2 linked regions of the Tistrella bauzanensis genome follow. The protein of the gene in region 1 interacts with the protein of each later gene in a pairwise test. Links are inferred from orthologs where the notes say so. Each region holds a gene or a part of one and is shown on either strand. Other genes may lie near its edges.

Region 1 (15,874 bases):
AACCCGCGCGACCTGGGTCAGACTGAGGCCCAGCGCCCGCAGGGCCACGATGTCGGCCGCCCGCGCCATCGCATCGGGACCATAGGCCCGCCATCCCGCCGCCGTGCGTGCCGGGGTGACCAGCCCCCGCTGTTCATACAGCCTGAGCGCCTTGGGCGACACGCCAAGCCGGGCGGCGGCTTGTGATGGTGACAGGGCCGGGCTGGATGGTGGCATCGGGTGTCTCCTGAGTGTGGGCGGGCTCAAATGGTCGGACCGTCCACCTCTCTTATCGGCCCGACCCTTGGGGCCGGGTCAAGGGCATGATGTCGTCGCAATACTGTGGATAAAAACATTCAGTCTTGACTGTTTGTTAATGGACGCACACTCTTGTCATCAGAGGCGAGGCATCCGGCTGGGAGGCGGGCATGACGCAGCAGACAGGCGCCGCCATGCCGGCCAGGGCGCGGCGGACGCAGGAAATGCGCAGCGCCGAGATGCGCGACAAGCTGCTCTACGCCACCCTCGACGTGCTGATGGAAGCAGGCTATGGCCGTCTGGCGACACAGGCGGTGTGCGAACGCGCTGGCGTGTCGCGCGGGGCTTTGCTGCATCACTACCCGACCCGCGCCGATCTGCTGGCGGCGGCGATCGAACGGCTGCTGGACGACGAGATCGTCGAGATTCGCGGCATGGCGGCATCGGTGCGGTCCGGCGCCATCGGGCTGGATGCCTTCGTCGACGATCTGTGGCGGCGGTTCTCGGGCCGGCTGTTCTATATCACGCTGGAGCATATCACCGCCGCCCGCACCGATCCGGACCTGCGCGATGTGCTGCTGCCGATCGTGAAGCGCTTCCATGTGGCGCTGGACCAGATGTGGACCGAGTTCTTCGCGGCGCGCGGCACGGCCGACCGCGCCACCACCACCGTGCTGAACCTGACGCTGTGCCTGTTGCGGGGCATGGGCGCGCAGACGGTGCTGAAGCCCGATCCGGACTATTACCAGGAGCTGTTGCGCGCCTGGAAAACGATCCTGGCGACCCTTGTCGAAGGGCGCGGGACAGGCGGCATGCCGCATCTGCCCGCGTGAGGCGATGCGGCTTGCGGGAGACGCGCGACCGACCGGCCCCATGCACGCAGACCCGTGCGACAGAAGGGCCGGCGGCGGCCCCGGATATCCGGCGAGACCGGCATTCGGGATGGCGCGGATGACAGGGATGGCAAGGAGTGTCAGGGATGACAGACAAGACCGGATCGACCATGCGCCGGCTGCTGGCGGGTGGATCACTGGCGGTATTAACGGTGGCGATGGCGGCGACCGCGCCGGGCATGGCCCGGGCCGACGACACGCCGTTCCGGATCGGGGCGTTGAACCCGGTGACCGGCGCCGGCAGCCCCTACGGGCCGGGCATGCAGAAGGCGATCGTGATGGCGGCGGACGAGGTCAACCAGACCGGCGGCGTCTGCGGCCGCATGCTGGAGGTGACCGCCGAAGACACCCAGACCTCGCCCGATGCGGCGGTGCTGGCGGTGAAGAAGCTGATCGAGGTGAACGGCGCCCAGGTGATCATGGGCACCTGGTCGTCGGGTGTGACGCTGGCGGTGATGCCGATCACCGCCGCCGCCGGCATTCCGGAGCTGAACACCTCGGGTGCGCCGGCGATTTCGATGGAAGACAAGGACGACATGGTCTGGCGCTTCCAGGCCACCAATGACCGCTTCGGTCAGGCCTTCGCCAAGATCGCCACCATGCGTGGCTTCAAGCGCCCGGCGACCATGGCCTATAACAACGCCTCCGGCATCGGCAACACCGAGGGCTTCACCAAGGCCTGGACCGCGGATGGCGGCGCGGTGGTGAGCGCCGTGGTCTATGAGCCCAAGCGGCCCAGCTATCGTTCCGAATTACAGCAGATCCTGGCCGCCAACCCGGATGTGGTGGTGATGGGATCCTATCTTCAGGACACGACCGTGATCCTGCGGGAATGGTTCCAGAGCGGCCAGAGTCCCGACCTGCAATGGATCATTCCGGGCTGGGCCGCGAACCAGCAGTTGATCGACGCGCTGGGCCCCGAGGTCGCGGCCAGCATCATCTCGGTCGACAGCATCAGCAACGAGACCGCCCCCAGCTATGACCATTTCGCGGCAGCCTATCAGGCCGCGACCGGCAGCCCGGCATCGGGCAATGTCTATGCGGCGATGACCTATGACATGGTCATCTCGTGGGGACTGGCCATGCAGGCCGCCTGCCCCGACACGGCCCCCAAGGCGATCAACGCGGCGATCCGCAGCATCGACAGCGCCGACGGCACGCCGGTCTATACCTTCGCCGAGGGCAAGGCCGCGATCGAGGCCGGAAAGACCGTGAACTATGAAGGTGCGTCCAGCCGGCTGTCCTTCGACCAGTATGGCGACGTGACCCCCGATTTCAGCCTGTCCGAGATCGAGGGCACCAGCTTCGTGCGCAAGGACGTCGTCAAGTTCTGACGCTCGGCGCCGGTCCGGCGGTGTCCCGCTGCCGGACCGGCCACGCACACCCCTTGCATCACGTCCTTCGTGGAAACCCGCCAATGGACACCGCCTATTACCTCAACCTCGCCTTCAACGGGGTTGTCGAAGGCTCGATCTATGCCCTGGGCGCGCTGTCGATCACGCTGGTGTTCGGCATCGCCCGCTTTCCCAATGCCGCGACCGGCGATGTCATGACGGTCGGTGCCTTCGGCGGCCTTGCCGGCACCACGCTGGGCGGCGGTGTGATCGGCGCGATCCTGGCCGGCGTTGCCGCGTCGGCGGCGGTGACGGTGGCGTTCTATTACCTGCTGTTCCGGGCGCTGGCGAAACGCTCGGCGGTGGCATCGATGATCGCCTCGATCGGTCTCGCCTTTTTCCTGCGCGCAGCACTCGGCTTCTTCATGGGGCATGATCAGCGGGTCTATGACCTGCCGCTGGCCCGCGCGACGCTGGTGGGGCCGCTGCGGGTCCAGCCGGCGGATGTGCAGGTGATGGCGGCGGCGGCGGCGGCGCTGGCCGTCACCTTCGGGCTGCTGCACCTGACGCCGATCGGCCGGCGGATGCGCGCGGTGGCCGACAACCCCGATCTTGCCCGCGCCAGCGGCATCAACGCCGGCCGGGTGATGGTGGTGATGTGGCTGATGGCCGGGGCGCTTGCCGGGCTTGCCGGTGTGCTGCTGGGGGTGAAGACGGTGGTGACGCCCGATATGGGCTGGGATCTGCTGCTGCCGGCCTTCGCCGCCACCATCCTCGGCACCATCGGTAACCCGGTGGGGGCGGTTCTTGGGGGCTTGCTGATCGGCGTGGCACAAGAGCTGTCGACCCCTTTCGTCGGCTTCACCTACAAGATCGGGGTCGGTTTCGCGGTGCTGCTGCTGATGCTGATGATCCGCCCGCAGGGCCTGTTCGCCCGCAACGCGCTGGTGCGCTGATCTATCCCAGGCCCGGCAAGAGAGATCGACCGATGGATATCTACCTGCTCGCGGTCGCGGTCGTCACGCTCACCTACATGCTGATGACCTTCGGCCTCAATCTTCAATATGGCTTCACCGGGCTGATCAATTTCGGCCTGGTCGGTTTCTTCGCCATCGGCGCCTATACCAGCGCCCTGCTGGTGATGGCGGGGGTGCCGCTGCTGCTGGGCTTCGCCGCGGCCGCCCTGCTGGCGGCCCTTGCCGCCTGGCCGGTGGCGCTGCTGTCGCTGCGGCTGCGGATCGAGTATTTCGCGATCGTGATGCTGGGCTTTTCCGAAACCATCCGGCTGATCATCACCAATGAACGCTGGCTGACCGGCGGTGTGCAGGGCATTCCCGGCATCCCGTCCGCGGCCGCCGCCCTGGGCATCACCGGTGTCGATCCCAATCTGGTGACGCTGGCGCTGCTGGTGGTGGCGGTCGGTCTGGTGCTGGCGATCAACTGGCGGCTGGTGAACAGCCCCTTCGGCCGGATGATCCAGGCGATCCGCGACGATGAGGAGGCGGTGCGGTCGCTGGGCAAGCAGCCGGGCCGGTTCAAGGTAGCGGTGTTCATGGTCGGCAGCGCCTTTGCCGGCCTGTCCGGCGCCTTCTATGCCCATTACATCACCTACATCACGCCCGAACAATTCGTGCCGCTGCTGACCTTCTATGTCTGGGTGGCGATGATCTTCGGCGGGTCTGGTCGGGTGAGCGGTGCCGCCATCGGCACTATCGTACTGATCGGCTTTCTGGAAGGATCGCGGTTTCTGCGCGACGTGGTGCCGGGGATTTCCGAGGTCGAGATGGCAAGCCTCAGGCTGGGCGTGGTGGGCGTGGCGCTGATGCTGCTGATGCGTTTCCGGCCTGATGGCATTCTGGGCGCCAGGGCGGGGAGGGCGTAGGCGATGCAGGACAGATTGATGACGGGCAGCCCGCCCGGTGCAGCAGACCATCGCCGCTCCGTCGACCAACTGATCGTCGAGGGCATCTCCAAGAGCTTCGGCGGCGTGCGGGTGCTGACCGATGTGGGCTTCAGCGTGCCGGTGGGCGGGTTGTCGGGTCTGATCGGCCCGAACGGTGCCGGCAAGAGCACGCTGTTTTCGGTGATCAGCGGCTTTCAGTCCGGCGATGCCGGCCGGGTGGGCTTTGCCGGCCGTGACCTGACAGGGCTGTCGGCGGTGGACAGGGTGCGGGCGGGGATGGGCCGCACCTTCCAGGTGCCAAGGGTTTTCGCCAGCCTGACCGTGCGCCAGAATCTGGCGGCGGCGGCGCCGGGGCAGGCCGGGGAACATCTGATCGACGTATTTTTCAGGCCCGGCCGCATCCGGCGCCAGGAAGCCGATATCGCCGCCCGCGCCGATGAGATCCTGGGCTTTCTGAACCTTGCGCGGGTGGCGGACACGCTGGCCGGCGGGTTGTCGGGCGGCCAGCGCAAGCTGCTGGAGCTGGGCCGGGCGCTGATGGTCCGGCCCCGGATGATCCTGCTGGACGAGCCCTTCGCCGGGGTGAACCCGGTGCTGATCGACGAGATCGCCGTGCGCATCCGCGAGATCGCCGCCGGCGGCATCGGCTTCCTGATCGTGGAGCACAATCTGCCATCGCTGTCGGCGCTGGTGGAGCGGATGATCGTGATCGATCGCGGCCGGTTGCTGGCCCAGGGCACGCCGGCCGAGGTGCTGGCTGATCCGGTGGTGCGCGAAGCCTATATGGGTGGGGCGGTATGAGCCTGTTGACCGTGAACGACCTGTGTGCCGGCTATGGCGATGTCGATATCGTCACCGGCATCTCGCTGCATGTCGATCCGCTTGAGATCGTGACCATCGCCGGCACCAATGGGTCGGGCAAATCCACCCTGGTCAAGGCGTTGATGGGGCTGCTGACCCGGGTGCGGGGCGAGATGCGGATCGACGGCACCTCGCTCGAACGGGTGGCGAGCGAGAAGCGCATCGGCCTTGGCATCGTCTATGTGCCCCAGGTGGAAAATGTGTTTCCCACCCTGACCGTCACCGAGAACCTGCAGGTGGTGGAGGGGGTGGCCGACCGGCGCCGGCGGATCGATGAGATGTTCGACCGCTTCCCGGCCCTGGCCGAGCGCCGCCGCACCCGTGCCGGCAGCCTGTCGGGTGGCGAGCGCCAGCAACTGGCCTTCGCCCGCGCGCTGATGCCACAGCCCCGGCTGATGATCCTCGACGAGCCGACGGCGGCGCTGTCGCCGGCGCTGGTGCACGAGGTACTGGCGCTGATCCAGGGCCTGCCGGCGCTGGGGGTATCGGCCTTGCTGGTGGAACAGCGCGCGCGCCAGGCGCTGGCGATCAGCGATCGCGGCTATATCCTCGACACCGGCCGGGTGGTGATCGACGACACCGCGCCGCGGTTGCTGGCCGATGAGCGGATGGCCGATCTGTATCTGGGCACCCATTGATCTTTGCACCCCGCCCGTTGAAGACCCGATAGAAGGTTTCTGTTCATGACCGAGACGATATTCCGCAACGCCCGCGTGCTGGACGTGGTGGCCGGTGCCTATGTCGACGGCCTGTCGGTGCTGGTTGCCAATGGCCGGATCAAGGCTGTGGCCCCGGATGTCCATCGCATGGCCGCTGCCGATGCGGTGGAGATCGACGTGGCCGGCAGGGTGCTGATGCCGGGCCTGTGCGACGCCCATGTCCATGTGACCGCGATCATCCCCAACTTCGCCGAACTGGGCCAGATGGCGCCAAGCTATGTGACCGTGCACACGGCCGACGTGCTGAAGGGCATGCTGGGGCGCGGCTTCACCACCGTGCGCGATGCCGGCGGCGCCGATTGGGGGCTGGCGCGCGCGATCGCCGAAGGCTCGCTGCCGGGGCCGCGGCTGCTGTATTGCGGCAAGGCGCTGTCGCAGACCGGCGGCCATGCCGATATGCGCGGACCCGGACAACAGGAGCTGGGCGAGTGCTTCTGCTGCGCGGGGCTGGGCAAGGTTTGCGATGGTGTGCCCGAGATGCGCCGTGCCTGCCGCGACCTGATCCGCACCGGTGCCACCCATCTGAAGCTGATGGTCTCAGGCGGAGTCGCCTCGCCCACCGACCGCATCGACAGCACCCAGTTCGCGATGGAGGAATTGCGGGCGGCGGTGGAGGAGGCCGAGGCCGCGAACATCCCGGTGATGGGCCATGCCTATACCGCCCGCGCCATCAACCGGGCGCTGGAAGCCGGGCTGACCTCGATCGAGCATGGCAATCTGCTGGATCAGAGTTCGGTGGATCTGTTCGTGGCGAAGGACCGCTTCCTGGTGCCGACGCTGGCCACCTATCGCGCGTTGGCCGATGAGGGGCTGGAAGCCGGCATGCCGGCGCCCCTGCACCGCAAGGTCTATGACGTGCTGGATGCCGGCATGGATGCCCTGAGGCTGGCCCATCGGGGCGGCGTGAACATCGCCTTCGGCACCGATCTTCTGGGCATCATGCATCGTCGGCAGTTGACCGAGTTCGCGCTCAGGGCCGAGGTGCAGGCGCCGATCGACATCCTGCGTTCGGCGACCGTCGTGGCGGCACGGCTGTTCCGGATGCAGGATCAGATCGGTCAGGTGGCCGAAGGCTTCCGCGCCGATCTGATCATGGTCGATGGCGACGTGCTGCATGATGTGGCAGCCTGGGCAACGCCCGAGACATCGATCCGGCTGGTGATGAAGGATGGCGCGGTGATGGTGGCCCGCTAGCCCCGCCCACCCTGCCCCACCCGCCCTGCCTGTGGGAGACCCCCGGTGTTCGATTACGACCTCGCCCACTGGGGCGCCTTTTTCCTGGCGGCGCTGTTGCTGAACCTGTCTCCCGGTCCCGACATCGCCTATATCCTGGGCCATACCATCCGTGGTGGCCGGCGCGCCGGCTTTGCCGCCATGTTCGGCATCTGGACCGGCGCCATGGGCCATGTGCTGATGGCGGCGGCGGGACTGTCGGCGATCCTCGCCACCTCGGCCGGTGTGTTCACGGCGGTGAAGTGGCTGGGGGCGGCCTATCTGATCTGGCTGGGCATAAGGGCTCTGCGGTCGGGCGGTGGTGGCTTCACCGCCGATGAGGGCGCCGGATCGGCCAGCGGCATCGGCATTCTGCGACAGGGCGCGCTGATCGATCTGCTGAACCCCAAGGTCGCGATCTTCTTTCTGGCCTTCCTGCCGCAATTCGTGGTCGATGGCGCCGGCCCCGCCTGGGCGCAGTTGCTGCTGCATGGCGTGCTGGTGATCGCGGTGGCGGGCCTGGTTGAACCGCCGATGATCCTGGCCGGCGCGCGGCTGACCCGCCATCTGCACGCCCGCCCGCGCATCGGCCTGTGGCTGGACCGGGGGCTTGGCGCGCTGTTCATCGCTCTGGGGATCAGGCTGGCGCTGGTGCAGCGATAGCAGCCCACCGCAATGGTGGAGTTGACGGCGTTTGCACTGCTATGCTGCGCCGCCGGCCCTTTATCCGTGCCGCAGATCTGCGGCCGATGCGGGTGGCCGCGATGGGAGACCTGGAATGCCCGAACAGAACGAACCGCTCAGCGCCCGCAAGACGATGCTGCTGACCGGCGCCAGCCGCGGGATCGGCCATGCCACCGTGAAGCTGTTCTATCAGAATGGATGGCGCGTGCTGACCGTGTCGCGGGCGTCCTTCGATGCCGACTGCCCCTGGCCCGGCGGGCGGGAAAGCCATATCCAGGCCGATCTGTCCGATCCGGCGAGCTATGCCACGATGGCCGACGAGGTGCGCAAGCGCCTGGGCGGCGGGGGATTGAGCGCCCTGGTCAACAATGCCGCCATCTCCCCGAAGCGGCCCGGTGGCGCGCGGGCGGGGGTGGCCGAGACCGATTACGAGACCTGGCTGTCTGTGTTCAACGTCAACCTGTTCTCGGCGGCCATGCTCTCGCGGCTTCTGCTGCCGGAACTGAGTGGCGCCGGCGGCACCATCGTCAACGTCACCTCGATCGCCGGATCGCGGGTTCATCCCTTCGCCGGCGCGGCCTATGCCTGTTCCAAGGCGGCGCTGGCGGCGCTGACCCGTGAACAGGCCTTCGATTTCGGCCGGCTGGGGGTGCGGGTCAACGCGATCGCGCCCGGCGAGATCGACACCTCGATCCTGTCGCCGGGCACCGAGGAGATCGTCAAGACCCAGATCCCGATGCGCCGGCTGGGCGACCCCAAGGAGGTGGCCCGCACCATCCTGTTCCTGTGCTCGTCGGATGCCTCGTATATCAATGGCGCGGAAGTGCACATCAATGGCGGCCAGCACGTCTGACCCGTCGGTTGCGCCGATATGATCAGGGGGCGGACATGGTGATGTCCGCCCCCTGTTCTTTTCTGACGTGGCCGTCGCCCGGACGCTCCGGATCAGTGCCGCATGCGGCCGCGCGGGCCGGTGTCGTCCTCGAACAGCTCGGCCAGCTGGTTCATCACCGTGCCGCCAAGCTGCTCGGCATCGACGATGGTGACCGCCCGCTTGTAATAGCGGGTGACGTCGTGGCCGATGCCGATCGCCACCAGATCGACCGGCGAGCGGGTCTCGATCCAGTCGATCACCTGGCGCAGATGCCGGTCCAGATAGTTCGAGGTGTTGACCGACAGGGTGCTGTCGTCGACCGGCGCGCCATCCGAGATCACCATCAGGATGCGGCGGTTCTCGTGGCGGGCCAGCAGGCGGTTATGCGCCCACAGGATCGCCTCGCCGTCGATATTCTCTTTCAGCAGGCCTTCGCGCAGCATCAGGCCCAGATTCTTTCGCGCCCGCCGCCACGGCCAGTCGGCCGATTTATAGACGATGTGACGCAGATCGTTGAGCCGCCCCGGCGTTGGCTGCTTGCCGCTGTCGAGCCATTTCTTGCGCGACTGGCCCCCCTTCCAGTCACGGGTGGTGAAGCCCAGAATCTCGACCTTCACGCCGCAGCGTTCCAGCGTCCGCGCCAGGATGTCGGCGCTCATCGCCGCCACCGAGATCGGCCGGCCGCGCATCGAGCCGGAATTGTCGATCAGCAGAGTGACGACGGTGTCGCGGAAATCGGTTTCGCGCTCGCGCTTATAGGTCTGACTGTAGAGCGGCTGGACCACCACACGGGCCAGTTTGGAGCTGTCGAGCAGGCCTTCGTCCAGGTCGAATTCCCAGCCGCGCGACTGCTTGGCCAGCAGGCGGCGCTGCAGACGGTTGGCGAGCTTGGTGATCACGCCGTGCAGATGGGTGAGCTGCTGGTCCAGAAGGCCGCGCAGGCGGTTCAGTTCATCGTCGGTCGCAAGATCGGTCGCTTCCACCACCTCGTCGAATTCGGTGGTGTAGGGGCGATAGAGGTCGGCTGCGGATTCGTTTTCGTTGCTGCCCGGCGGCACCCAGGGCCGGACCCGCGACGAGCTGTCCTCGCCGCCGGCGCCGCTTTCGGCATCGGGGTCGGTCTCGGCGGCCTCGGCATCGGCCTCGCCATCGCCGGTCTCGGGCGATCCGTCGCTGGACTGGCCGCTGTCGTCGCCATCCTCGGATTTGTCGCCGCCCTCGCCATCGGGTTGGTCCTGGGCTTCGGCTTCGGCCTGATCATCGGATTCGTCGGGCTCGCGATCCTCGTCGAGTTCGCCCTCGGCTTCGGTCTCGATGTCCAGATCGGCCAGCAATTCGCGGATGCCGTCGGCGAAGCGGCGCTGGTCGCCGAGCACATCGGGCAGGCGCTCAAGATCGGGGCCGGCCTTCGACTCGATCACCGGGCGCCAATGCTCGACCAGCGCCTCGGCGACCTCCGGCGTCTTCACGCCGGTCAACCGTTCACGCAGCATCAGCATCGCCGCCTCGCACAGCGATTCCGGGCTGTCATCGACCATCAGCCGCTGCGGCTGCTCGCGCAGATGATCTTCCTGAAGCCGGGCCAGATTGCCGCGCACGCCCTCCATGGAGCGGCTGCCCAGCGCCTCGATGCGCAACTGCTCGCAGGCCTCGTATAACCGCCGCGACAGGTCGCCCTGGGGCTGGCGGGCCATATGGACCCGGGCATCGTGATGGCGCACGCGCAGCGCGATCTGGTCGGCCTCGCCACGGATGCGCGTCACCTGCTGCTCGGGCAGGTTGCGCATCGGCGCGCGCAAGTTCACCCGCTCGCCGCGCAGGCGGGGCGGTTCGAAGGTGAAGCCGACTTCGAGCTGCGGCGTGCCCGCCATCGCCTTGACGGTACTGGTCAGGGCACGCTTGAACTGCTCGACCGACTGCGGATCGTTGCGCTTGCGCATGGTCCTCAGCCCAGATGGCGGATGCCGGGAACGTGCAGCTCGGTGCCGAAGCAGCGCTGATAATACTCAGCGATCAGCGGCCGCTCCACCTCGTCGCATTTGTTGAGGAAGGTGAAACGGAAGGCGAGCTGGATGTCCTTGAAGATCCGATAGTTCTCGGCCCAGGTCAGCACGGTGCGCGGCGACATGACGGTCGAGATGTCGCCATTGATGAAGGCGCTGCGGGTCAGATCGGCCAGGGCCACCATCGACCGCACGGTCTTCTGGCCCTCGGCATTGTCGAAATCGGGCAGCTTCGACAGCACGATCGCGGATTCTTCCTCGGCCGCCAGATAGTTCAGCGTCACCACCACGTTCCAGCGGTCCATCTGGCCCTGGTTGATCTGCTGGGTGCCGTGATACAGCCCGGTGGTGTCGCCGAGACCCACGGTGTTGGCGGTGGCGAACAGGCGGAAATAGGGGTTCGGGCGGATCACCCGGTTCTGTTCCACCAGGGTCAGCTTGCCCTCATTCTCAAGCACCCGCTGGATGACGAACATCACGTCGGCGCGGCCGGCATCGTATTCGTCGAAGACCAGCGCGGTCGGACGCTGAAGGCAGAACGGCAGGATGCCTTCCTTGTACTCGGTCACCTGCTTGCCATCACGGAGAACGATGGCGTCCTTGCCGATCAGGTCGATGCGGCTGATATGGCTGTCCAGGTTGACGCGGACACAAGGCCAGTTCAGCCGGGCCGCGACCTGCTCGATATGGGTCGACTTGCCGGTGCCGTGATAGCCCTGGATCATCACGCGGCGGTTATAGGCGAAGCCGGCCAGGATGGCGAGGGTGACATCGGGCTGAAACCGATAGGTCAGGTCCAGATCCGGCACGTGTTCGCTGCGCTCGCTGAACGCCGGCACCACCATGTCGCTGTCGATGCCGAAGACCTGTCGCACAGACACCTCGATATCCGGCATCGACTGGGTGTTCATGGTGGGGGCGGCCAGGGTCTCGGAAGCCATGGGAAGGAAATCTCCGCTGGGGCAGGTGGATGCGGTCGGCCTGTGGGGTCAGGGTCGATCTGCGGTTCAGATGAGGATGGCGCGCCGGGACAGATCCGGCTTCCATCGGCATCGCCAGGCTGCGGTGGGGAGGCCGCATGCCGGACGCCCGGCACACGAACACCCCTCCGGATGTGTATCGGCGCCGGCTCAGGTCCAGTCTGACGCGCGGTGCATCAAAAAGGAATAGGCCTGGTTGACGGTTTTCATCCGTTCCTCGGATGCGGCGTCGCCCCCGGTGACGTCCGGGTGAAGCCGTTTGGCAAGTTTCTTGTAGTGGTCCTTGATCTGTGGCAGGTCGCGGGTCGGATCGATACCAAGCGTTTTGAAGGCGTGGCGTTCCTCCTGGGTGAAGCGCGCCTCGGCCATCACCCGCACCCGCTCGGCGGCGCGGTTGGCGGCACCGAACATGCCGAACGGGTCGCGGGTCTGGCCGTTGCGCAGCAGTTCCGCCGCCGTCCTGGCGATTTCGTCGGCCTGATCGCGGTCGGCGCTGGCGAACGGCCAGCTCGGCCGGTGCCAGGTCATGTCGTCATGCAGATGGCGGTCGATCTCGGCCGAACTCAGGCCCTTGAAGTAGTCCCAGCCCTTGTTGTAGGCGCGGACATGCTCCATGCAGAAAAAATGATAGTCCCGCAACCGGTCGCGCGATTTTGGTGCCCGGAATGCTCCCGCCTCGCCGCAGCCCTCGCAGTCGCAGAGCCGGGTTCCGTCGGGGGCATAGGCAGCGCTACGCCGGATGCTGAAAAGCTCGATCGCCATGACGGCAGAATATGCGTTACGCGTGGCGGTGCGGCAAGTGGGGCGCCCCTGCCGGCTGCTCTAAAACCGACCGATGCCTCAAAAAGCCGAACGCCCGCGCAATCCGCAAGGCGGGATCGCACGGGCGTTTCGATGCCGGGTCGCGGCCGGCCGGGCCGCGAGCGTCACCGGACCGTCGCTCAGGAGGCGTCGGCCAGGCTGCGAGCCAGGGTGCTCAGCGCTTCCTGATGCTTGCCGTTCTGGATCATCGAGAAGTTGCGTGCCAGTTCCAGGCACATGCGCTGACGGGGGGTCATCTCGACCTGGCCGCCCTGCTCCAGACCTTCAAAGAAGTAGGAGATGGTGACGCCCAGCGCCTGCGCGATGTCATAGAGGCGGCCGGCCGCGATGCGGTTGATGCCACGCTCGTACTTATGCGCCTGCTGATAGGTGACGCCGATCATGTCGGCCAGCTGCTGCTGGGTCAGGCCCAGCATGATGCGGCGCTCGCGGATCCGCGCGCCGACATAACGATCAACTTCCTGAGCCCGGCTCTTGGTGGTCTTCATGGGGACGCTCCCTTCTTCGGAGGGTGTTGCAACTGCAGAGGGGGTTGTCATTGTTTTCCGCACCTTCGTGATGACGTGACGACGGAGCGGGTGGGTTCCCGTTTTGGCCGCCCTCGGCTTCCGCCTGAATAGAAAGCAATCGGTGTGCCAGTTTGGTTGTTCCACTCGAAAATTGCGCGCTGGTGGCATGCCACGCGGCCGGAAAGGTACCGCGACGCCCGGTTGGGTGCGGTTTTGGCGCCCGCGTACCAGGATCATCAGCGTCCGGCTTAATGTGCGCTTAACGTTTGCGGGTGGATTGGCTGCATCCTGGTCCACTTGGTTGGAAAAGCGCTTCCCATCCTGTGTTTCAACGGCATCATCGCTGTGCGGCTGTGTTCGCCAAGCTGTTTGATCGTGAAACGCTTGTCCCGATATGGCACAAATTGTCCCGCATTGATACTCAGGGGAGAGGCAGGCCGGGGCGGTGCGCGCAATAGGCTTGGGGTTTCGCGCAAACCGCGCGCGGCATAGCCAAATGGGGTATCATCGGGATATGATCCCAGGAATACGGAGGCCTGTACCAAAATGACCATGAAGCAGCGGATCGAAAGCAAGCTCGCCCAGGCATTCGCGCCCGAGCGGCTGGAGATCGTCGACGAGAGCGACCAGCATGCTGGCCATGCGGGGCATCGCCCAGGCGGCGAAACCCATTTCCGGGTCGATATCGTCGCTGCCGCATTCGAGGGCGAGACCCGCGTCGCGCGTCAGAGGCGGGTCTATCAGGTGCTGGCTGAGGAACTTGCCGATCGCGTTCATGCACTTGCGCTGTCGACGAGAACGCCGGAGGAAGCGCGGCGCGTGGGTTGAAAATACGCCGGCCCGCGGCACAGCGGCATGCGATTGCCCTTTGAAACGCGTTCGGGTTGTGTTAATACAACCTTAAATAAAAAAATAAGCAGGTTATCGCGCAAGGGTGTCGTCGGGGGAACAGCCGGCCGGGGGGCCGGACCGAAGGGGGGCGATAGGCACAATGTCCAGTTCACTGATCAATCGCAATGTCGTGGTCGATGGCCGCCGGACCAGCATCCGGCTGGAAGCCGATATGTGGGATGCGCTGACCGAAATCTGTCAGCGTGAAGGCTGCCGGATCCACGAGCTGGCGACCATGGTCAACAGCACACGTCGTGAGTCGACCCTGACCGCGGCGATCCGGGTGTTCATCATGAACTACTATCGCGCCGCCGCGACCGAGCAGGGCCATGCCCGTTCCGGTCACGGCAAGGCGCTGCGTCCGGGCCGCGCCGATCGCAGCGCGATCCAGCGCCGTCTGGAGCGTCTGGCCACCGGCCGTGGCGGCGAAGACCGCGCGGCCCAGCCGGTCAGCCGCCCGTATACCACTCAGGATAATGCTGCCTGACAACCTCGCCATTGGCATTGAGCGCGTAGCAGGTGTTCAGATGTGCAGGTGGTTTCGGCGTCGGCTGCCGTGGTGTGGCCGACGCCGCATCCTGCGTGTTGGCATCGGCGCGTTGGGCATCGGCGAGCTGGGCATCGGCCTGGCGACGCTTGCGTTCCAGTGCCGGATACAGGGTCTGGAAGGCCACGGTGCCGAGCGGGCGCATCAGCTCGACCAGATGGGTGCAGCCATGCACCCCGCCCACGCGGGCGCGGATCGCCTTGGTCCAGCCCGGCACGATCTTCAGCCCGACCAGTTTCTGGAAATTCGCGGCGATATCGCCGCAGATCGAATAGGGCGTGCTGTCCATCACAGCCTCGATCGCCTTGATCTCGAACCCGATGTCGATGGTCAGCCGCACCCACATGTCATGGATGGGTGTGCCGGGATCGAGCTGGCCGCGCCAGCGATTGTCGATCGGATAGGTCTTTACGTCGGTCAGATGGGCTTCGATATCCCACAGGCCATCGTCGCGTTCATAACCGCGAAGGTCGATCTGGCGGGTATGGATGTGCTGGCGGGATGCTGGCGCTGACAGCGGCATGAGGGTGGGGTCTCCTGAACAGTGCCGGGATTTGGCGCGGAAACACGGGATGTCCGACGGGAGCCTGAGACAAACGTTCGACCCAGATCTATCTCGGCCGGAGTATAGGTGTTGTCGCCGCGTTCGTCATCCGTTGCAACGCAGGTGCGAAAAGATCGGTTCAGCCACCACCTGAGAGATGTATCGCGACCCACAGCAAGCCGGGCAGAAACAGGAAGGCCAGAAGGGTGGAGGTCACCACAAGCGAGGCAATATCCTCAGGTGACCGGTTATAGCGCTGGGCGAACAGATAATTGAACACCGCCACCGGCATCGATGCCTCGACCAGCAGCACGCCCAGCGCCACGCCCTCGAAGCCGAACACCACCCGGCCCAGAAACAGGGCGATCAGGAAGCCGCCGCCGCTGCGCAGCACTGCCAGGCCCAGCGTGCCCAGCGGCCGGGTCGCCTTCATCCGCGCCAGGCTGACACCCAGCGTGATCAGCATCAGGGGAATGGTGAAGCCGCCGATCAGATGGGTGGTGTTGGCCAGGAACAGCGGCGCGTGCAACTCGCCCAGCACGAAGATCAGCGCCACCACCACCGACCAGGGCGCCGGCTGGCGCAGCAGGAAGCGCCCGGCGCTCTGGCCCGACAGCACCCAGGCGCCGATGGTGAACTGGGACACGGCCGAGACCGCGAAGAAGCCGATGGCGAAGCCCAGGCCTTCCTTGCCGAAGGCGAACAGGCACAGCGGCAGCCCCATATTACCGGCATTGCCATAGATCATCGGCGTCAGATAGGTCCGCCAGGGCAGGCCGGCCATGCGCAGGATCGGCCAGGCCAGCAGCCCCATGCCGACCATGGTCAAGGCCGCCGCCAGCGCGAAGGCCCCGAAGGCGT
Region 2 (14,818 bases), on another replicon or contig:
ACCTCACCGCCACCGGCGCCCGGCCGCTGGCGATCACCGACTGCCTGAATTTCGGCAACCCTGAAAAGCCTGAGATCATGGGCCAGCTGGTCGGCTGCATTCAGGGGATGGCGGAAGCCTGCCGCGGGCTGAACTTCCCGGTCGTGTCGGGCAATGTGTCGCTCTACAACGAGACCCAGGGCACCGGCATTCTGCCGACGCCGGCAATCGGCGGCATCGGCCTGATCGCCGACAGCGCGCGCCGCGCCGACATCGCCTTCAAGGCGGCGGATCATGCGATCATCCTGATCGGCGAGACCCGTGGCCATATCGGCCAGTCGCTGTATCTGCGCACCATTCTGGGCCGCGAGGATGGCGAGACCCCGCCGGTCGATCTGTCGGTGGAGCGCCGCAATGGCGATTTCGTCCGCAACCTGATCACCGAAGGCCTGATCGATACCGTGCATGACGCATCCGATGGCGGCCTGCTGGTCGCGATCGCCGAAATGGCCCTGGCATCAGGCATCGGCGCGCAGATCGACCCGCCGGCCTTCCAGGCGCCGCTGATCTGGGCGTTCGGCGAGGATCAGGCCCGCTATGTCATCGCGGCCCCGGCCCCGGCGGCGGATGCGGTGATCGCGCAGGCCTGGGTGCTGGGGGTTCCCGCAGCCCAGATCGGCATCACCGGCGGCAGCGAATTGACACTGACCGGTGGCGGCACGATATCCTTGGAAACCCTGCGCCGGGCCCATGAAGACTGGCTGCCGGGATTGATGTCGACGCCGGCCTGACCGACGCCGATGAAACGAGCGTGATTGACGGGGAGAGACGCCGATGCCGATGGATCAGAATGAGATCGAACGCCTGATCAGGGCTGCCCTGCCCGATGCCGAGGTGTTGGTCGAGGATCTGGCCGGCGATGGCGACCATTATGCGGCACGGGTGGTGTCGTCGGCCTTCAAGGGCAAGACCCGCGTGCAGCAGCATCAGATGGTCTATCAGGCGCTGCAGGGGCGCATGGGCGGCGTGCTGCATGCGCTTGCCCTGCAAACCTCGGCGCCGGCCGACTGATACCGGTGGACAGCGGTATTCCGATCGCCGCTGAGCCTCGCATCACGCATGCCCCGGTCGCAATCAAGGCGGTTGCAATGCGCGCTGGGCAGGCTTAAATCAGACCAGGACGGTACGGATTAAACAGGGCACCGCCCGTCCCGACCGCACAGACAGCCGCCAGAAGCCCCAAGGTCCGAGGATGATCATGAGCGCAGAGCAGTCGAACCCGGCCTTCGCCGAAATCCAGTCCCATATCGATGCCGAACCCGTCGTGCTGTTCATGAAGGGCACGCCGATGCAGCCGATGTGCGGTTTTTCCGCCAAGGTGGTGCAGGTTCTGAATTACATGGGTGTGCCGTTCCGTGGCGTGAACGTGCTGGCCGATGCCGGTGTCCGCCAGGGGATCAAGGACTTCTCCAACTGGCCGACCATTCCCCAGCTTTATGTGAAGGGTGAATTCGTCGGCGGTTGCGACATCATCAGCGAGATGTTCGAGACCGGCGAACTCAGCGAATACCTGTCGAACCACGGCATCGACGCCCGTCAGGTCGGCGTGCGCTGATCCGGCACCGATGACGAGATGACGCGCGGCGGCCCGCCTCCTGAGCCAGAGAGGCGGGCCGTTTCGTTATCCCGCCCCGGCGGCGATCAGGCACAACCCCGCCCCGGCGAACAGCCAGCCAAGCCTGGCCAGCCGCCGCGCCCAGCCGGGAGCCCATGCAAACAGCGCCGCGGCCAGCGGCCCGGCAAGACCTGCCACGCCCGCGACCCAGACCGGCCCCCGCCCCCAGCCTTCGGCCGACATGACGAGGCCGGCGGCGAGCGCCACCAGGATGCCGCCTTCGAGGCGCCGCCTGACCGGCTGGTGCACCGCCCTGGCGCCGCGGCCGTGGCACTGATCGTGATGACGGGGCATGGCGAGGGCGAGTGTCACCGCCGCCGACACCCCGACCGCCAGGGTCAGCAGCGGGATCATGGCCTGCCTCGCCGCGCCTGGACGATCATGGCCAGCCGCCCGAGACCAAGCGCCATGCACAGGGCGGCAAGCTGCATCCCCCAGAACACCCGGTCGCCCGCCAGAACCGCACGCCACGGATCGCGCCCGGTGACCAGGACATCCAGCAAAGGCACCGCCGCCCAGAGCAGGGCCGCCACGGCCAGCGCCCGCACCCAGCCGGTCCCGTCGGACCGCAGCGCCCCCAGCCCCAGCATGGCCAGCCAGACCAGATAGAACGCCGCCGCCTCCAGTGCGGCCCGTTCGTCCAGCGCCGCCGGCAGCAGGCGGTTGGCCAGGAACTGCCCGGCAATCGCGGCCGGCAGCCCGACCAGACAGCCGATATTCAGCGCATCGACCAGCCGATGCCCCCGGCTCCGCCCCCACTCCCGAGCCCGGCCCCACTCCCGAGCCCGGCCCCACTCCCGAGCCCGGCCCGGCGCGCCGGATTTCGGCCGGCGCTTCACCGACCACAGCACCAGCCCGGTCGCGATTATCGCCGTGCCGGCAAGGCCTGACAGGAAGAACAGCCAGCGCAGCGGCAGCCCGGCGAAGCGGGCAAGATGCAGGCCATAGAGCGTGTGATAAGTGGCGGCGGCGGCCCCGCCCTGCCCGCGGCCATCGGCGATCAGCCGGCCGGTAACACCATCGAAGACCAGCGTCTCTGGCCGGCGGGCAAGCTGGTCGGCATCCTGTGGCGTCAGTGTCAGGCGTGCGGCGGTGGTTCCCGGCCGGTCGACCGCGATTCGCCCGCCCCGGATCCCTCCGATCCCGTCAGGCCGATCCGGCGCCGACCACATGGCCGCGGCCTGTCCGATCACCGGCCCCAGATCGGTGAGCGGGGCCGGCTGTATGATGGACGCTGTGACCACTGCCGGCCCGATGCCGTCAAGATCCGCCGCATAGCCTGCCCGCCCCGCCGGATAGGCGGCATCCACCGCCCAGGGCATATAGAGCAGCATCAGGGTGACGAGGCCGCTCCAGGTGATCATCAGATGGAAGGGCAGCGACATCACGCCCAGCAGATTATGGCCGTCGAGCCAGGCCCGCTGCGCGGCGGCACGGGGCCGGAAGGTGAAGGCGTCCTTGAAGATCCGCTTGTGGACGATCACCCCGGTGACGATCGCCACCCCCATGATCATCGCGCAGATGCCGGTCAGATAGCGGCCGAGGGTCCGCCCCCAATCGGACATGATCAGGGTGAAGTGGAAATAGAACAGGAAGTCGCCACCAACGGTGTCGGGGCCGGTCTCCGGCGCGCCGGTCTCCGGGTCCAGGCGGCTGGCCACGAAGCCGTGCGGCCGGCCCGCCGCCACCTTCAGCACCGGCTCGCGACCATCGGGCAGGTCGATCAGCCAGCGCACCGCATCTGACGCCTCGTCGGTGAGCCAGGACGCAGCCATACGCGCCTGCGCCGCCTGATCAGGCAGGTCGACCGGCCGCAGCCGGTGCATCCAGGTGGAGATGTCGGGCCGGAAATAGCAGGCGGTGCCGGTCAGGAAGATCGCGAACAGCAGCCAGCCGACCGCCAGCCCGGCCCAGGTATGGAGCCACGACATGTGCTGCCGGACCGTCACCGCCAGCCTCCCGCCGCAGCCATGACACCGGCCAGCACCACCACCTCGGCGAGTGCGCGGTGGGGCTCCGGCACCGCGAAGACCCGGATCACCACCGCCACCCAGACCAGAAAGCTGGCCATGGTGCCGGCCAGCACCGCCTCGACCACGGGGCCGGGCAGCAGGCGGGCCGAGAGCGTGGCGGCCAGCGCCGCCACCACATAGCCGCCCGGCCCTGCCGCCAGCAGGCGCAGTGGCACGCCGCGCATGGCTGTCACCACTTGTACTTCACGGTGCCGAGGACCGATCGACCCTGGCCCCAATAGCACTGGCGGCCGATTTCGCAGCCGGAAACATAGGTCTCGTCGAACAGGTTCGAGGCATTGACCGCAAGCTCGACGCCGGCGAACGATGGCGCCGCCCGGCCGAGATCATAGCTCACCGCCGCGTCATACAGCGTATAGGACGGCACCTCGATGGTGTTCTTGTCGTCACCATAGGTGCTGCCGACATAGCGCACGCCCGCGCCCAGCCCCAGCCCTTCGGCGAAGCCCGCCTGGACGGTGTAGCGGCCCCACAGCGCCGCCGTCACCTCGGGCACCATGGTCGGGCGGTTGTGCAGATCGTCTTCGGTGCTCTCGGTCACCTCGCTGTCGAGCCAGGTGAAGCTTGCCTGCACGTCCCAGCCCGAGCCCAGGCTTGCCACCGCTTCCAGCTCGATGCCCTTATTGGTCACCTCGCCGATCTGGCGCTGGCCCAGCCCTTTCCCCAGCGATTTCGGAACATTGGTCTGGGTCAGATGGAACAGGGCAGCCGTGACCATGGCGTTCCAGCCCTGGGGCTGAAATTTCAGACCGGCCTCATACTGGGTGCCGCGGGTGGGTTTGAAGGCGTCGCCTGCGAGCGTGGTGCCGCTCTGCGGCTCGAAACTCTCCGAATAGCTGAGATAGGGGGTCAGTCCGATATCGAAGGCATAGCCAAGGCCGACGCGGCTGGTGAAAGCGTCATCATCCTGCGACGTCTCCGCGGGGGTAAGGCGGTTCTTCACCCGGCTGTCGGCCCGGTCATAGCGACCGCCCAGGTTCACGATCCATCCGCCCATACGGATCTGATCCTGAACATAGATGCCCCACTGATTTCGGCGGGTCTCAAGGTCTTGATAGATCCCAGGCTCGCTGGCGAGGCCGGCATTGCCCGCTTCGGGCAGCACGATCGCCCCTGCCTGCCCGAAGCGGCGGATGGTATCGCTGTCATGGCGCCGGTATTCCAGACCGGCGAGCAGAGTATGGTCCAGCGGCCCGGTGGCGCCGTCGATCTGGATCTGGTTGTCGATCACATACACGTCCGAGGACTCGCGGGCCGCGAAGGCATTGCGATCGAGCGTCACGCCATCTGGCCGCAGTTCACGGATATAAACGGTCGCGAAGTCCAGCCGGTTGGCGATATAGCGCGCGTTCTGCCGGAAGGTCACCGCATCGTCGAAGCGGTGCTCGAACTGGTAGCCAAGGGTATAGATGTCACGGTCCCAATGGCCATAATCGGTGTCGCCGGCATAGAAATCCCGTGGCAGCCGGCCATAGGGCGCATCATAGAGCGTGCCCACGATCGGCAGCATGTTCGAGAAGCCGCCATCGATGTCATCACGCTGCCAGCTACCAAGCAGGGTCAGAGTGGTGTCGTCGCCGGCGCGCCAGCTCAGCGAGGGGGCGATGGCGGTGCGCTCCTGATCGATGCCGTCGACCTGATTGTCGCTCTCCATCACCAGCCCGGCGACCCGGAAGGCCAGCCGGCCATCCGCGACCAGCCGGCCGCCGATATCGGCTCCGGCCTCGTGTCGGCCGAAGCTGCCGCCGCGCAGCATCACCTCGTTCACCGCCTGCTCCGACGGCGCCTTGCTTACCCGGTTGACGATGCCGCCAGGGGTGTTCTGGCCATAGAGCACCGAGGCTGGACCTTTCAGCACCTCGATCCGCTCGAACAGATAAGGTTCGAAACCGCCGATCGCGAAGTTGGCGCCACCAACCTTGATGCCGTCCAGATACTCGTTCATCGAGGCGCCATAGGTGCCGGTGCCGCCGAAGCCACGGACCTGGATATTGTCGCCGCCGGGCATGACGCCGCCCGCACGACCGCCGACACGGACACCGGCGGTATAGGCCAGCGCCTCGCCCTCGGTGGTCACGGCGCGTGCGGCCATCTGGCCGCGGGTGACGACCGACACCGATTGGGGCGTTTCCAGCAGCGGCGTGTCGGTCTTGGTGGCGGTGGCGGTGCGGGTCGCGACGTAGCCCGCAACCGGGCCCGTTGCCCGTTCCACCACCCGCGCCGCCCCCACCTGGAGCGGATCGAGCACCGTGGCGCCATCGCCGTTCAGGCGCTGCAACACCACCACGCCATCGGCGGTGATCGATCCGGCAACCGGTGTGCCGGCCAGAAGCTGTGTCAGCCCGGCTTCGGCCGTCATCCGGCCGTGCAGGCCGCGGCTTTCCACGCCGCGGGTGACGGCGGTATCGGCCGAGACCTGCAAGCCCGCCTGTCGGCCGAAGGCGCCGAGCGCGCCGGCCAGCGGCTGGGCCGGAATGTCGAACGACACCTCCGCCGCCGCATCGGCTGGCGCATCGGCCGCCCGTGCGGCACCGGCCGCCGTCATCGCCATGCCGGCAACCGGGCCCGCAACCCCGATGGCGCCCGGACCGGCCGCCATCGATGCGGCAACAATCGCCGCAATCCCTGGCGACACCCTCTGGCGGCGCTGCTAGCCCTGCCTCATGCCCGTCTCCTCCGTCATCTGCCCGATAGTTATGCGAATAACTCGCATTTTCAGGATCAGCAGACGCGGAGCCCGGCGGGATTTTCCGCACGGGCCGGCATTTTTCCGAGAAAAGGATGCAGTTTCTACTACAAGGAGGTGCAGATGCGGCGTCAGGCGTCGTCGAGGATGGTCAGCAGCGGACCGATCCGCCGGATCCGCCCGCCATGGGCACGCATCAGGGCCGAGAGTGCTGCCGCAGGATCGCCCAGATCATAGAGGCCGGTCACCTGCCGGGCGCCGAGCGCGTCATCGGCGACGATGATCAGCCCGGGCGTATAGGCGCGCAGCCGGTCGACCACCTCGGCCACCGTCGCCCCGTCGACGAACAGCCGCCCGTCCTGCCAGAGCGCCACCGTCTCACCCTGGCCGAGCGCGGTGGTCACGGCACCCGGACCATCGACCCGCACCCGGCCGCTGCGCACCGACACCGTCACCCCCGCCGCATCCCGATCGACCTCGAACGCCGTGCCCAGAACCGTCACCTGTACGGCGCCGGCCTCGACCACGGGGCCGGCCCATATCGGGCACGACCTCGAAGAAGGCATCGCCCCGTCACAACACCACACGGCGCCGGTCACCATCGAACCGCAGATCGGCGGCGGACAGGGGCGCCAGCCGCATCAGGCTACCGTCGGCCAGGGTGACAAGGCGCACCTCGCCAATCCCGGTCGCGGCATCCGCCGTCATGCGCACCGCCAGACCGGGCGTCAGGGCCAACACCAGACCGGCGGCAACCGCCATGCCGGCCAATCCCCAGGCCAGACGACGCCCCTGGCGCGGCCGCGCCGCCGCCGCAGGCATTCGCGGCATCTCGACAGCCCCCAGACCTTGCGGCACCGCCAGCCAGTTGCGCCGCACTTCTTCAAATGCCATAGCGTGGGCCGGATCTGCCGACAGCCAGGCCATGGAAGCCTGATCCAGCGCCTGATCGTCGGGTGCTGCCTGCCGACGGATCAGCCAGTCGGCGGCCTCGGCGATCAGGGCGGCCGAGGGCCGGGGCGCGGAACCGGCGGTCATGCCCCGTCCTCGTCGCGCAGCGCCAGGGTCAGGCGCACCACCGCCCCCTGCACCAGCCGATGGGCCGAGGTCACCGAGATCTCCAGATGATCGGCGATCTGTTGCAGGCTCTGGCCCTCCAGCCGGTGCAGTTCCAATGCCCGCCGCTCCCGCCCGGGCAGAGAGGCGAGCGCCGCCGCCATGCGCCGGGTCTCGTCGCGGTCCAGCAGCCCCTGGTCGGGTGCCGGAAGATCGGCAGGTTTCAACCAGTCGGGCCGGTGCCGCAACCGGTTGCGATCCTCGGTCTGCCGCCTGCGGGTCATGTCGAGGGCGAGGTTGCGGACGATGCGGTACAGATAGCCCACCGGCTGCGCCACCCGCCCGGTTTCCGCCCCCGGCGCGAAGCGGATATAGGCTTCCTGGACGACATCCTCGGCGCGCATGCGATCGCCCACGATCGGCGTCGCATAATCGACGAGCATCGCGCGGTGATCGAGAAATATCTTGAGCCTGGTCTTGAGCCTGGTGTCGTCGTCGCGCACAGCGGCCTGCATGCCTTCCGGGTCGGGAACCGAATACCGGCGGCATCCTAATCAGAATGCGAACCAGTCGCAATACGCGGGGCCAGAACCGTCGCGGCCCGGGCGATGCGGCCGGACAGCGCCACGCGCCGGTCGGCGGGCACATAGCCGGTCAGCGAGGTTGCGGTGCTAAGCTCGACCGCCGCCGCGAACTGATCGTCGGCGATCTCGCCGCCCGCCCATAGGGCCGCCGCACCGCGAAACATGATCGCCAGTTGTTCCGGCAGCGCCGCTTCCGCCAGCGGCCGCATCGCCGGGTCGATCCCGTCATAGGCACCAAGCGCCAGGATCCACAGGGCGCGGGATCGCGTGCGCATCTCTTCCGGATCGCCGTTCAGGGATCCGGCCACAGCCGGCCCGTCCGCCACCATCGACCCGATCAGGAAACGGTGCATGGCCGGACGCTCCAGCCAGACCGCGCACCCCGCCTCGCCCATGACGAAGGCCCGGTCGATCGCATCGCCGCCCCCGGTCGGGGCAACCGCCGTGTCGGCCGAATAACGATCGATGATCGCATCGAACATGCGCTGCGCCAGACCGCGCAGGATGCCGGCCTTGCTGCCGAAATAGTTGAATGGTGTCGCGAAACTGACGCCGGCTTCCTCGCACAGCGCCCGCATCGAGAAGTCGGGCACGTCTCCGGCCCGCAGCAGCCGTTCGGCCGCGTTCAGGATTTCCTCGCGTGCGAAGGCACGCTTGCGATCCATCAGCCGCAGCCTGCCCGATGTCGCCGTCACCATGCCCTCCGCCATTGCCGGCCCGCTTGCCGTCCACCCGCTATGCCCGATGACGCCGCGTCTCGCAAGCAGCATCAATAATATATATCATGATATAAGATTCATGTTGTGATCGATCAGGGATCGCGCGAGCATGCGCCATTGTCCTGACCGGCCCCGCAGAGAGGGCCGGCGGCACCGTCCAGGGAGGACCGAGACATGGCACATCCAAGACCCCTGCTGATCCGCAATGCCCGGCTGTTGACGATGGTCGATGGCGTTGACGAAACACGCGGCGACGTGCTGGTCGCCGATGGTGTGATCCGCGCGATCGGTGGCCGGATCGATCATGCCGATGCCGATATCATCGATGCCGCCGATGGCATTCTGATGCCCGGCTTCGTCGACACCCATCGTCATGTCTGGCAGACACAATTGCGGTCGGTGGCGGGCGACTGGTCGCTGTTCGACTATTTCGTCCGCATGCGCATGATCTATTCGGCCTTCTATGACGCCGAGGATGTCTGGCTTGGCAACCATATCGGCGCGCTTGAGGCGCTGAACGCCGGCGTGACGACCATGGTCGACCATTGCCACATCATCAACAGCCCCGACCATGCCGACGCGGCCCTTCAGGGCCTGATCGATGCCGGCGGGCGCGGCGTGTTCTGCTATGGGCTGTTCGGCAATCCGCGCGGCCATGATCCGCTGGTGATGGATACCGATCCGGGCTGGCTGGTCGCCGATGCCCGGCGTCTGGCGACCAGCCGGGCCTTCTCGGATCAGGACCGGATGCTGTTCGGGCTGGCACCGGCCGAAGCCGAGGCCATGCCCATGGCCGATCTTCTGCGCGAGGTTCGTCTGGCGCGCGATCTGGGCGCCCACAGCATCTCGTTGCATGTCGCGATGGGCGCCTATGATCAACGCCATCGGGTGGTGCAGCATCTGGCCGATGCCGGGCAGCTCGGCCCCGATCTGCTGTTCGTGCATGGCGCCACCTTGACCGCCGCCGAACAGGCGGCGATGGCCGAGGCCGGCGCCGGCCTGTCGGTGACGCCTGAAACCGAGATGCAGATGGGCATGGGCCATCCGCTCGCGTTCACGGCGCGGGCCGCGGGCGTGCGCACCGGGCTCGGCATCGACATCGTGTCGAATTATGCCGGCTGCATGTTCAGACAGATGCAGATGATGCTTCAGTCGGCGCGGGCCCGGACCAATGCCGCCATCGAGGCGCGCGGCGAGGCGCCACGGCGGATCACGCCCACAGCGCGCGAGGTGCTGCGTCTGGCGACACTCGGTGGTGCCGAGGCCCTGCATCTTGAGGACCGCATCGGCTCGATCGAAGCCGGCAAACGCGCCGATCTGATCCTGGTGCGGACAGATACCCTGTCGATGTGCCCGACCATCGATGCGGTGGCCGCCATCGTGCTGAATGCCGCGGCAGCCGATGTCGACATGGTCATGGTCGACGGCCGGATGATCAAACGCCACGGCGCGCTGGTCGATGTGGCATGGCCGGATCTAGCGGCCCGTCTGCAGGCATCCTCGACGCGGATCACCACCGCCGCCGGCGCCGTCGATCCCCGGCCGATCGAGGCCATGGCCGCCGGCGTGTTCGCCAACCTGATCTGATCAGCCGACAGACCGACGGCCCGCTCCCTGGCGGGAAGCGGGCCGTCGACACGCCCGGACCGGGCGGGGGCCGGCCCAGCATGGTTCAGCCGACATGGTTCAGCCGGCATGGCTCAGCCGGCATGGTTCTCAGCCGGGGCCTCAGCCGATCGCGGCAAGCCCGCGGCTGAGATCGGCTTCCAGATCCGCCGGATCCTCCAGCCCGATATGCAGGCGCACGGCGATACCGGGATGGGTCCAGCCGCGCACCGTGTCCGGCGCCTGCGGCGGCGCCAGACTTTCGAACCCGCCCCAGGACGAGCCGATCCCGAACAGGCTGAGCGTGTCGACGAAGCGGTCGATGGTGGCCATGTCCAGATCGGCGCGCATGGCGAGGGTCAGGAGGCCGTTGGCGCCGGTGAAGTCGCGCCGCCACAACTCGTGGCGCGGGTGGCTTTCCAGCGCCGGGTGCAGCACGGCGGCGATCAGCGGATGGTCTTCCAGATGGCGTGCGATCCTGAGCGCGCCGGCCGCATGCATCGGCAGCCGGGCGGCGATGGTCCTGAGGCCGCGCAGGGTCAGATAGGCATCGTCGGGGCTGACGGTCTGGCCCATCACCACCTGCATCCGCCACAGATCGCGGCCCAGATCGCCATTGGCGACCACGGCTCCGATCATGACGTCGGAATGGCCGACGACATATTTGGTGCCGGCGATCACCGAGATGTCGGCGCCATGGGCCAGTGGCTTGTGCAGCAGACCCGAGGCCCAGGTGTTGTCGACCACCAGCAGCGCGCCGTGGTCGTGGGCCAGTGTCGCCAATGCCGCCACATCGATCAGGTCATAGACCCACGAGCCCGGATTCTCGCCATAGATCATCCGGGTGGCCGGGGTGATCTTCGCGGCCGCATCCTGAACCGCGCCGTCGAAATAGCTGGTGGCGATGCCGCGCCGTTCCAGATAGGCGCTGCGGATGTTGTGGACCTGCGGATAGACCGTGTTCTGGATCAACACATGGTCGCCCGGTGCCAGGCAGGTGATCATCACATGGGCGATGGCCGCAAGCCCGGTCGGGAACAGCAGCGCCCGTTCGCCACCTTCCAGCGCCGCCCATGCATCTTCCAGGGCATGGGCGGTGGGGGTGCCGCGGGCGCCATAGCTGAACACCCGGCTGCCATCATCGCGCCGTGCCTTGTTGGCGCGCATGGTCGCGATATCGGGGGCGAGCACGGTGGAAGTGCGCACCACCGGCGGGTTCACCGGCCGCACGCCGTCGATCGGCGCGCTGCGGCCCAGATGGATCAGGCGGGTGCGTTCGGACTGGCGGCTCCGATCGGCGGTCACTGGCCGTTCTCCGTGCCCGCAACGGCATGTGGCTGGGTGGCGTGGGGCTGGCCCGCCACCGCGAAGCCGGCGCGCTCGCGGTCATCCAACTGCGCCAGCAGGCCGGTTTCCCAGGCCAGATAGCGCCGTGCCGCCTCAAGATTGCCGTCATGGCGATCGTGGACGAAGAACAGATAGTCGATGCAGTCGGCTTCCGACGGCTCGTCGGGGGTTGCCACCACTGCAAAACCGCCCGCCTGCCAGTCGCGGGTATCGGCCGGCAGCATGCCCGCCACCTTGCGGCCCAGCGCCGCCAGATCCACCGCCACGCAGCGCGCGATCCGCGCATCGTCGGCAATCAGCACGATGCGGGCATCCGGTGCCGCATCCGCCACCGCGGCGGCGATGCGCGGACGGATCGCCCAGCGGGCGCCGTCGATATGGCCGGCGCGGTAGGTCATGCCCGCCCGGACATCCAGCATCAGCACCGGCGCGCTGGCATCGGCGCGCATGGCAGCCACTTCGGCGGCCCGCAGCAGCACCAGTGCCGGCAGGCGGCTGACGGCTTCCTCATGGCCAAGGCCGGCGGGCGCGATGCGGCCCCAGGCCGTGCTGCCGCCATCCAGAACCGCGACATCCCAACCCATCCGGCGCAGCCAGTTGGCCACGACCACCGCCCGCAGGCCAGTATCGTCGACCAGCACCACCCGGGCATGGCGCACGCCCAGCCACTGATCCGAGGCCTGGATCAACTGGCCGCCCGGCGCATGCAGGGCCCCCGGCGCATGGCCGGCGGCATATTCCTCGGGCGTGCGGACATCCAGCAGATAGGTCGTGCGGCTGGTGTCGCGCAGCCAGGCGCCGATGGTCTCGGCGCTGACCGCCTCGACCCCGTTCGCCTGGGCGAAGGCCGCGGCCCGCGCCGCCAGTTCGGCGCGGTCGGTCTCTGGTGCCTGCGGATACAGCCGCGCGCCGCCATGATCCAGGTCAAAGCCGGCCAGCCGCCAGCCCTGGGTGCCGTTGCGCAGCGCCACCACCGGGTTGGGCACGCCGACATCGCGCAGGGTCTGCGCGCCGATGATGCTGCGGGTGCGACCGGCGCAGTTGATCACGATCCGGGTTGCCGGGTCGGGCGCGATCGCCTGGATGCGCAGGGCCAGTTCGCCATTCGGGCAGCACACGGCGCCCGGAATGCTCATCTTGCGGTATTCCTCGACCGGGCGACCGTCGATCACCACCATGTCGTCGCCACGGGCCTGCGCCGCCTGCAGATCCTCGGCCGAAATCGATGGCGTGCCCAGCTCGTGCTCGACGATCTCGCCGAAGGTCTTGCTGACCACGTTCACGCCGGCGAACAGCCGGTAACCCGCCGCCGCCCAGGCCGGGGCGCCGCCATCCAGCACCTGGACATGACGATAGCCCAGCAGCCGCGCCCGCGCCGCGGCACGCATCGCCACATCACCCAGACCATCATCATAGACCACGACCCGTGCGGTCTTGTTCGGCACCAGCCGCTCGATATCCAGCTCCAGCCGGCTATAGGGCAGCGGCACGGCATAGAACAGATGCGACCAGCCATACTGGCCATGCTCGCGCACATCCAGCAGCGCGATCTCGCCACCGTCATGCAGCGCGTCCTTCAGCGTCCGCGCGTCGATCAGGCCGTCATCGCCGACCTTCGCCATATCGGCGGGCGCCTTCGGGGCCGGGACCGCCGGCGCATCACCGATCGCCGCCGCCCGGCCGGCCGGGCCCTGCCGGGTCGGCACCCCCAGCCCCATGATCTTGCAGGTGCCGGCGGCCAGATCATAGCCGGTGCGGCCGGTCAGGGTTTCGAGCCCGCGCCCATAGAAATGCAGGTGACGGATCACCTGCTCGCCCTCGATCACCACGGAATGAATGTCATCGGGCAGCAGGGCGACGCCACGGCCGGGGCCGACCTCGATCCGCGCCGTTTCCCGCAGGGTGGCAAAGCCCGGGCGGCTGCCATCGTCGGTGCGCTCATACAGCCGGTTGACCTCGGCACCCTCGACCGCCGCCACACAGGCCCATGTGGTGTGATCATGCGGCGGGATCAGCTTGCCCGGGCGCATCACGTTCAGATACAGCGCGAAGCTCTGATCATCATCGGCGCGGATCATATAGCGGGCCTGGCGCTCGCCATCTTCCGGCGGCGGAAAATCGGCCTCGGCCCACAGCTCGGCACGGGCGGCCAGCGCCTTCAACCGGTCAAGCACCTGGGCCAGGGCCGCGCGGGTCACGCCCTCGGCCGCCAGGATCTGGCGGGCCTCGGCGACCATCCCTTCGGCCAGGGTCTGGCGACGATCATTCATGGCTTCGTCCTTCTCATTCCGTCAGCGCCATGGCGGCTCTGCACCATTGCACCCTGAAACGGTACCGCTAAACTGTTGCCGAAAATAACGAGTAATCCGGCATATTCGATTAGGAACGCTTATGATTAATTTCGATCTGGCCGCGCTGCGCACCCTGGTCGCCATCGCCGATCAGGAGACCTTCGCCCGTGCCGGCGATGCCGTGCACCGCACCCAGGCCGCGGTCAGCCAGCAGATGCGCCGGCTGGAAGACCAGTTGGGCCTGACCCTGTTCGAACGCAGCGGCCGCACCAAGGAACTCACCCCCAGCGGCCGCAAACTGGTCGATTACGGCCGCCGGATGCTGGCGCTTCAGGAAGAGACCCTGGCGGCGCTGCATGCGGTGAGCAGTTCGGGACCGGTGCGGCTGGGCTCGCCCGCCGACATCGCCGATACGGTGCTGCCGGAAATGCTGCGCCAGTTCGCCCGCGCCAATCCGGCGCTGTCGCTGGTGATCCATGTCGGCCGCAGCCCCGATCTCATGGAACTGCTGAAGAAGGGCGCGGTCGACCTGACCATCTCCACCCGGCTCGACGACAGCCGGCCGCATTTCCTGCTGCGCAGTTCGCCGATCGTGTGGATCGCCGCCAACGACTTCCGGGTCGAGCCGGGCAAGCCCCTGCCGCTGGTGCTGGCCGATGAACCCAGCATCTTCCGCAAGATCGCGCTGGACGCGCTGGAGCGTATCGGCCAGCCCTGGCATGAGCGCTATACGGCACCCGGCCTCGCCGGCATCCGTGCGGCGGTGGCGGCCGGACTTGGCATCACCGCCCGCAGCATTGAGGCGCTGACCCCGGATCTGCGGGTGGTGGGCGATGCCGACGG

What was found.
Region 2: the proteins of IEW15_RS05470 (region 1) and grxD interact in binary tests that used the Escherichia coli proteins (3 or more experiments, as listed by UniProt). The link is inferred for Tistrella bauzanensis from one-to-one orthologs.

What each region holds. Positions count from the first base shown.
Region 1 is NZ_BMDZ01000008.1:27,807-43,680, forward strand. The notes cover bases 12,439-15,218. They hold IEW15_RS05470 (BolA family protein), read left to right. Parts: upstream 12,439-13,577; coding sequence 13,578-13,859; downstream 13,860-15,218. Other genes in these bases: IEW15_RS05460 (J domain-containing protein), read right to left, coding at 12,439-12,462; IEW15_RS05465 (helix-turn-helix domain-containing protein), read right to left, coding at 12,642-13,010; IEW15_RS05475 (ribbon-helix-helix domain-containing protein), read left to right, coding at 14,023-14,409; IEW15_RS05480 (DUF2889 domain-containing protein), read right to left, coding at 14,372-14,992; IEW15_RS05485 (AEC family transporter), read right to left, coding at 15,153-15,218. Also shown: IEW15_RS05400 (MerR family transcriptional regulator), read right to left, coding at 1-216; IEW15_RS05405 (TetR/AcrR family transcriptional regulator), read left to right, coding at 408-1,070; IEW15_RS05410 (ABC transporter substrate-binding protein), read left to right, coding at 1,217-2,464; IEW15_RS05415 (branched-chain amino acid ABC transporter permease), read left to right, coding at 2,548-3,420; IEW15_RS05420 (branched-chain amino acid ABC transporter permease), read left to right, coding at 3,453-4,346; IEW15_RS05425 (ABC transporter ATP-binding protein), read left to right, coding at 4,365-5,168; IEW15_RS05430 (ABC transporter ATP-binding protein), read left to right, coding at 5,165-5,866; IEW15_RS05435 (metal-dependent hydrolase family protein), read left to right, coding at 5,912-7,141; IEW15_RS05440 (LysE family translocator), read left to right, coding at 7,187-7,822; IEW15_RS05445 (SDR family NAD(P)-dependent oxidoreductase), read left to right, coding at 7,938-8,696; cobaltochelatase subunit CobT, read right to left, coding at 8,789-10,657; cobaltochelatase subunit CobS, read right to left, coding at 10,663-11,661; more of IEW15_RS05460, read right to left, coding at 11,851-12,438; more of IEW15_RS05485, read right to left, coding at 15,219-15,874. UniProt on the Escherichia coli protein: Transcriptional regulator that plays an important role in general stress response. Has many effects on cell morphology, cell growth and cell division. Acts by regulating the transcription of many genes, including dacA (PBP-5), dacC (PBP-6), ampC and mreB.
Region 2 is NZ_BMDZ01000032.1:2,977-17,794, reverse strand. Bases 1-2,915 are described here. They hold grxD (Grx4 family monothiol glutaredoxin), read left to right. Parts: upstream 1-1,237; coding sequence 1,238-1,594; downstream 1,595-2,915. Other genes in these bases: IEW15_RS13785 (PepSY-associated TM helix domain-containing protein), read right to left, coding at 2,005-2,915; IEW15_RS13790 (DUF3325 domain-containing protein), read right to left, coding at 1,661-2,008; IEW15_RS13800 (BolA family protein), read left to right, coding at 814-1,050; purL (phosphoribosylformylglycinamidine synthase subunit PurL), read left to right, coding at 1-770. Also shown: more of IEW15_RS13785, read right to left, coding at 2,916-3,585; IEW15_RS13780 (iron transporter), read right to left, coding at 3,600-3,860; IEW15_RS13775 (TonB-dependent siderophore receptor), read right to left, coding at 3,857-6,238; IEW15_RS13770 (FecR family protein), read right to left, coding at 6,505-6,900; IEW15_RS13765 (FecR family protein), read right to left, coding at 6,947-7,411; IEW15_RS13760 (sigma-70 family RNA polymerase sigma factor), read right to left, coding at 7,408-7,944; IEW15_RS13755 (TetR/AcrR family transcriptional regulator), read right to left, coding at 7,980-8,783; IEW15_RS13750 (amidohydrolase family protein), read left to right, coding at 8,907-10,319; metC (cystathionine beta-lyase), read right to left, coding at 10,461-11,642; IEW15_RS13740 (rhodanese-like domain-containing protein), read right to left, coding at 11,639-13,306; IEW15_RS13735 (LysR substrate-binding domain-containing protein), read left to right, coding at 14,076-14,818. UniProt on the Escherichia coli protein: Monothiol glutaredoxin involved in the biogenesis of iron-sulfur clusters.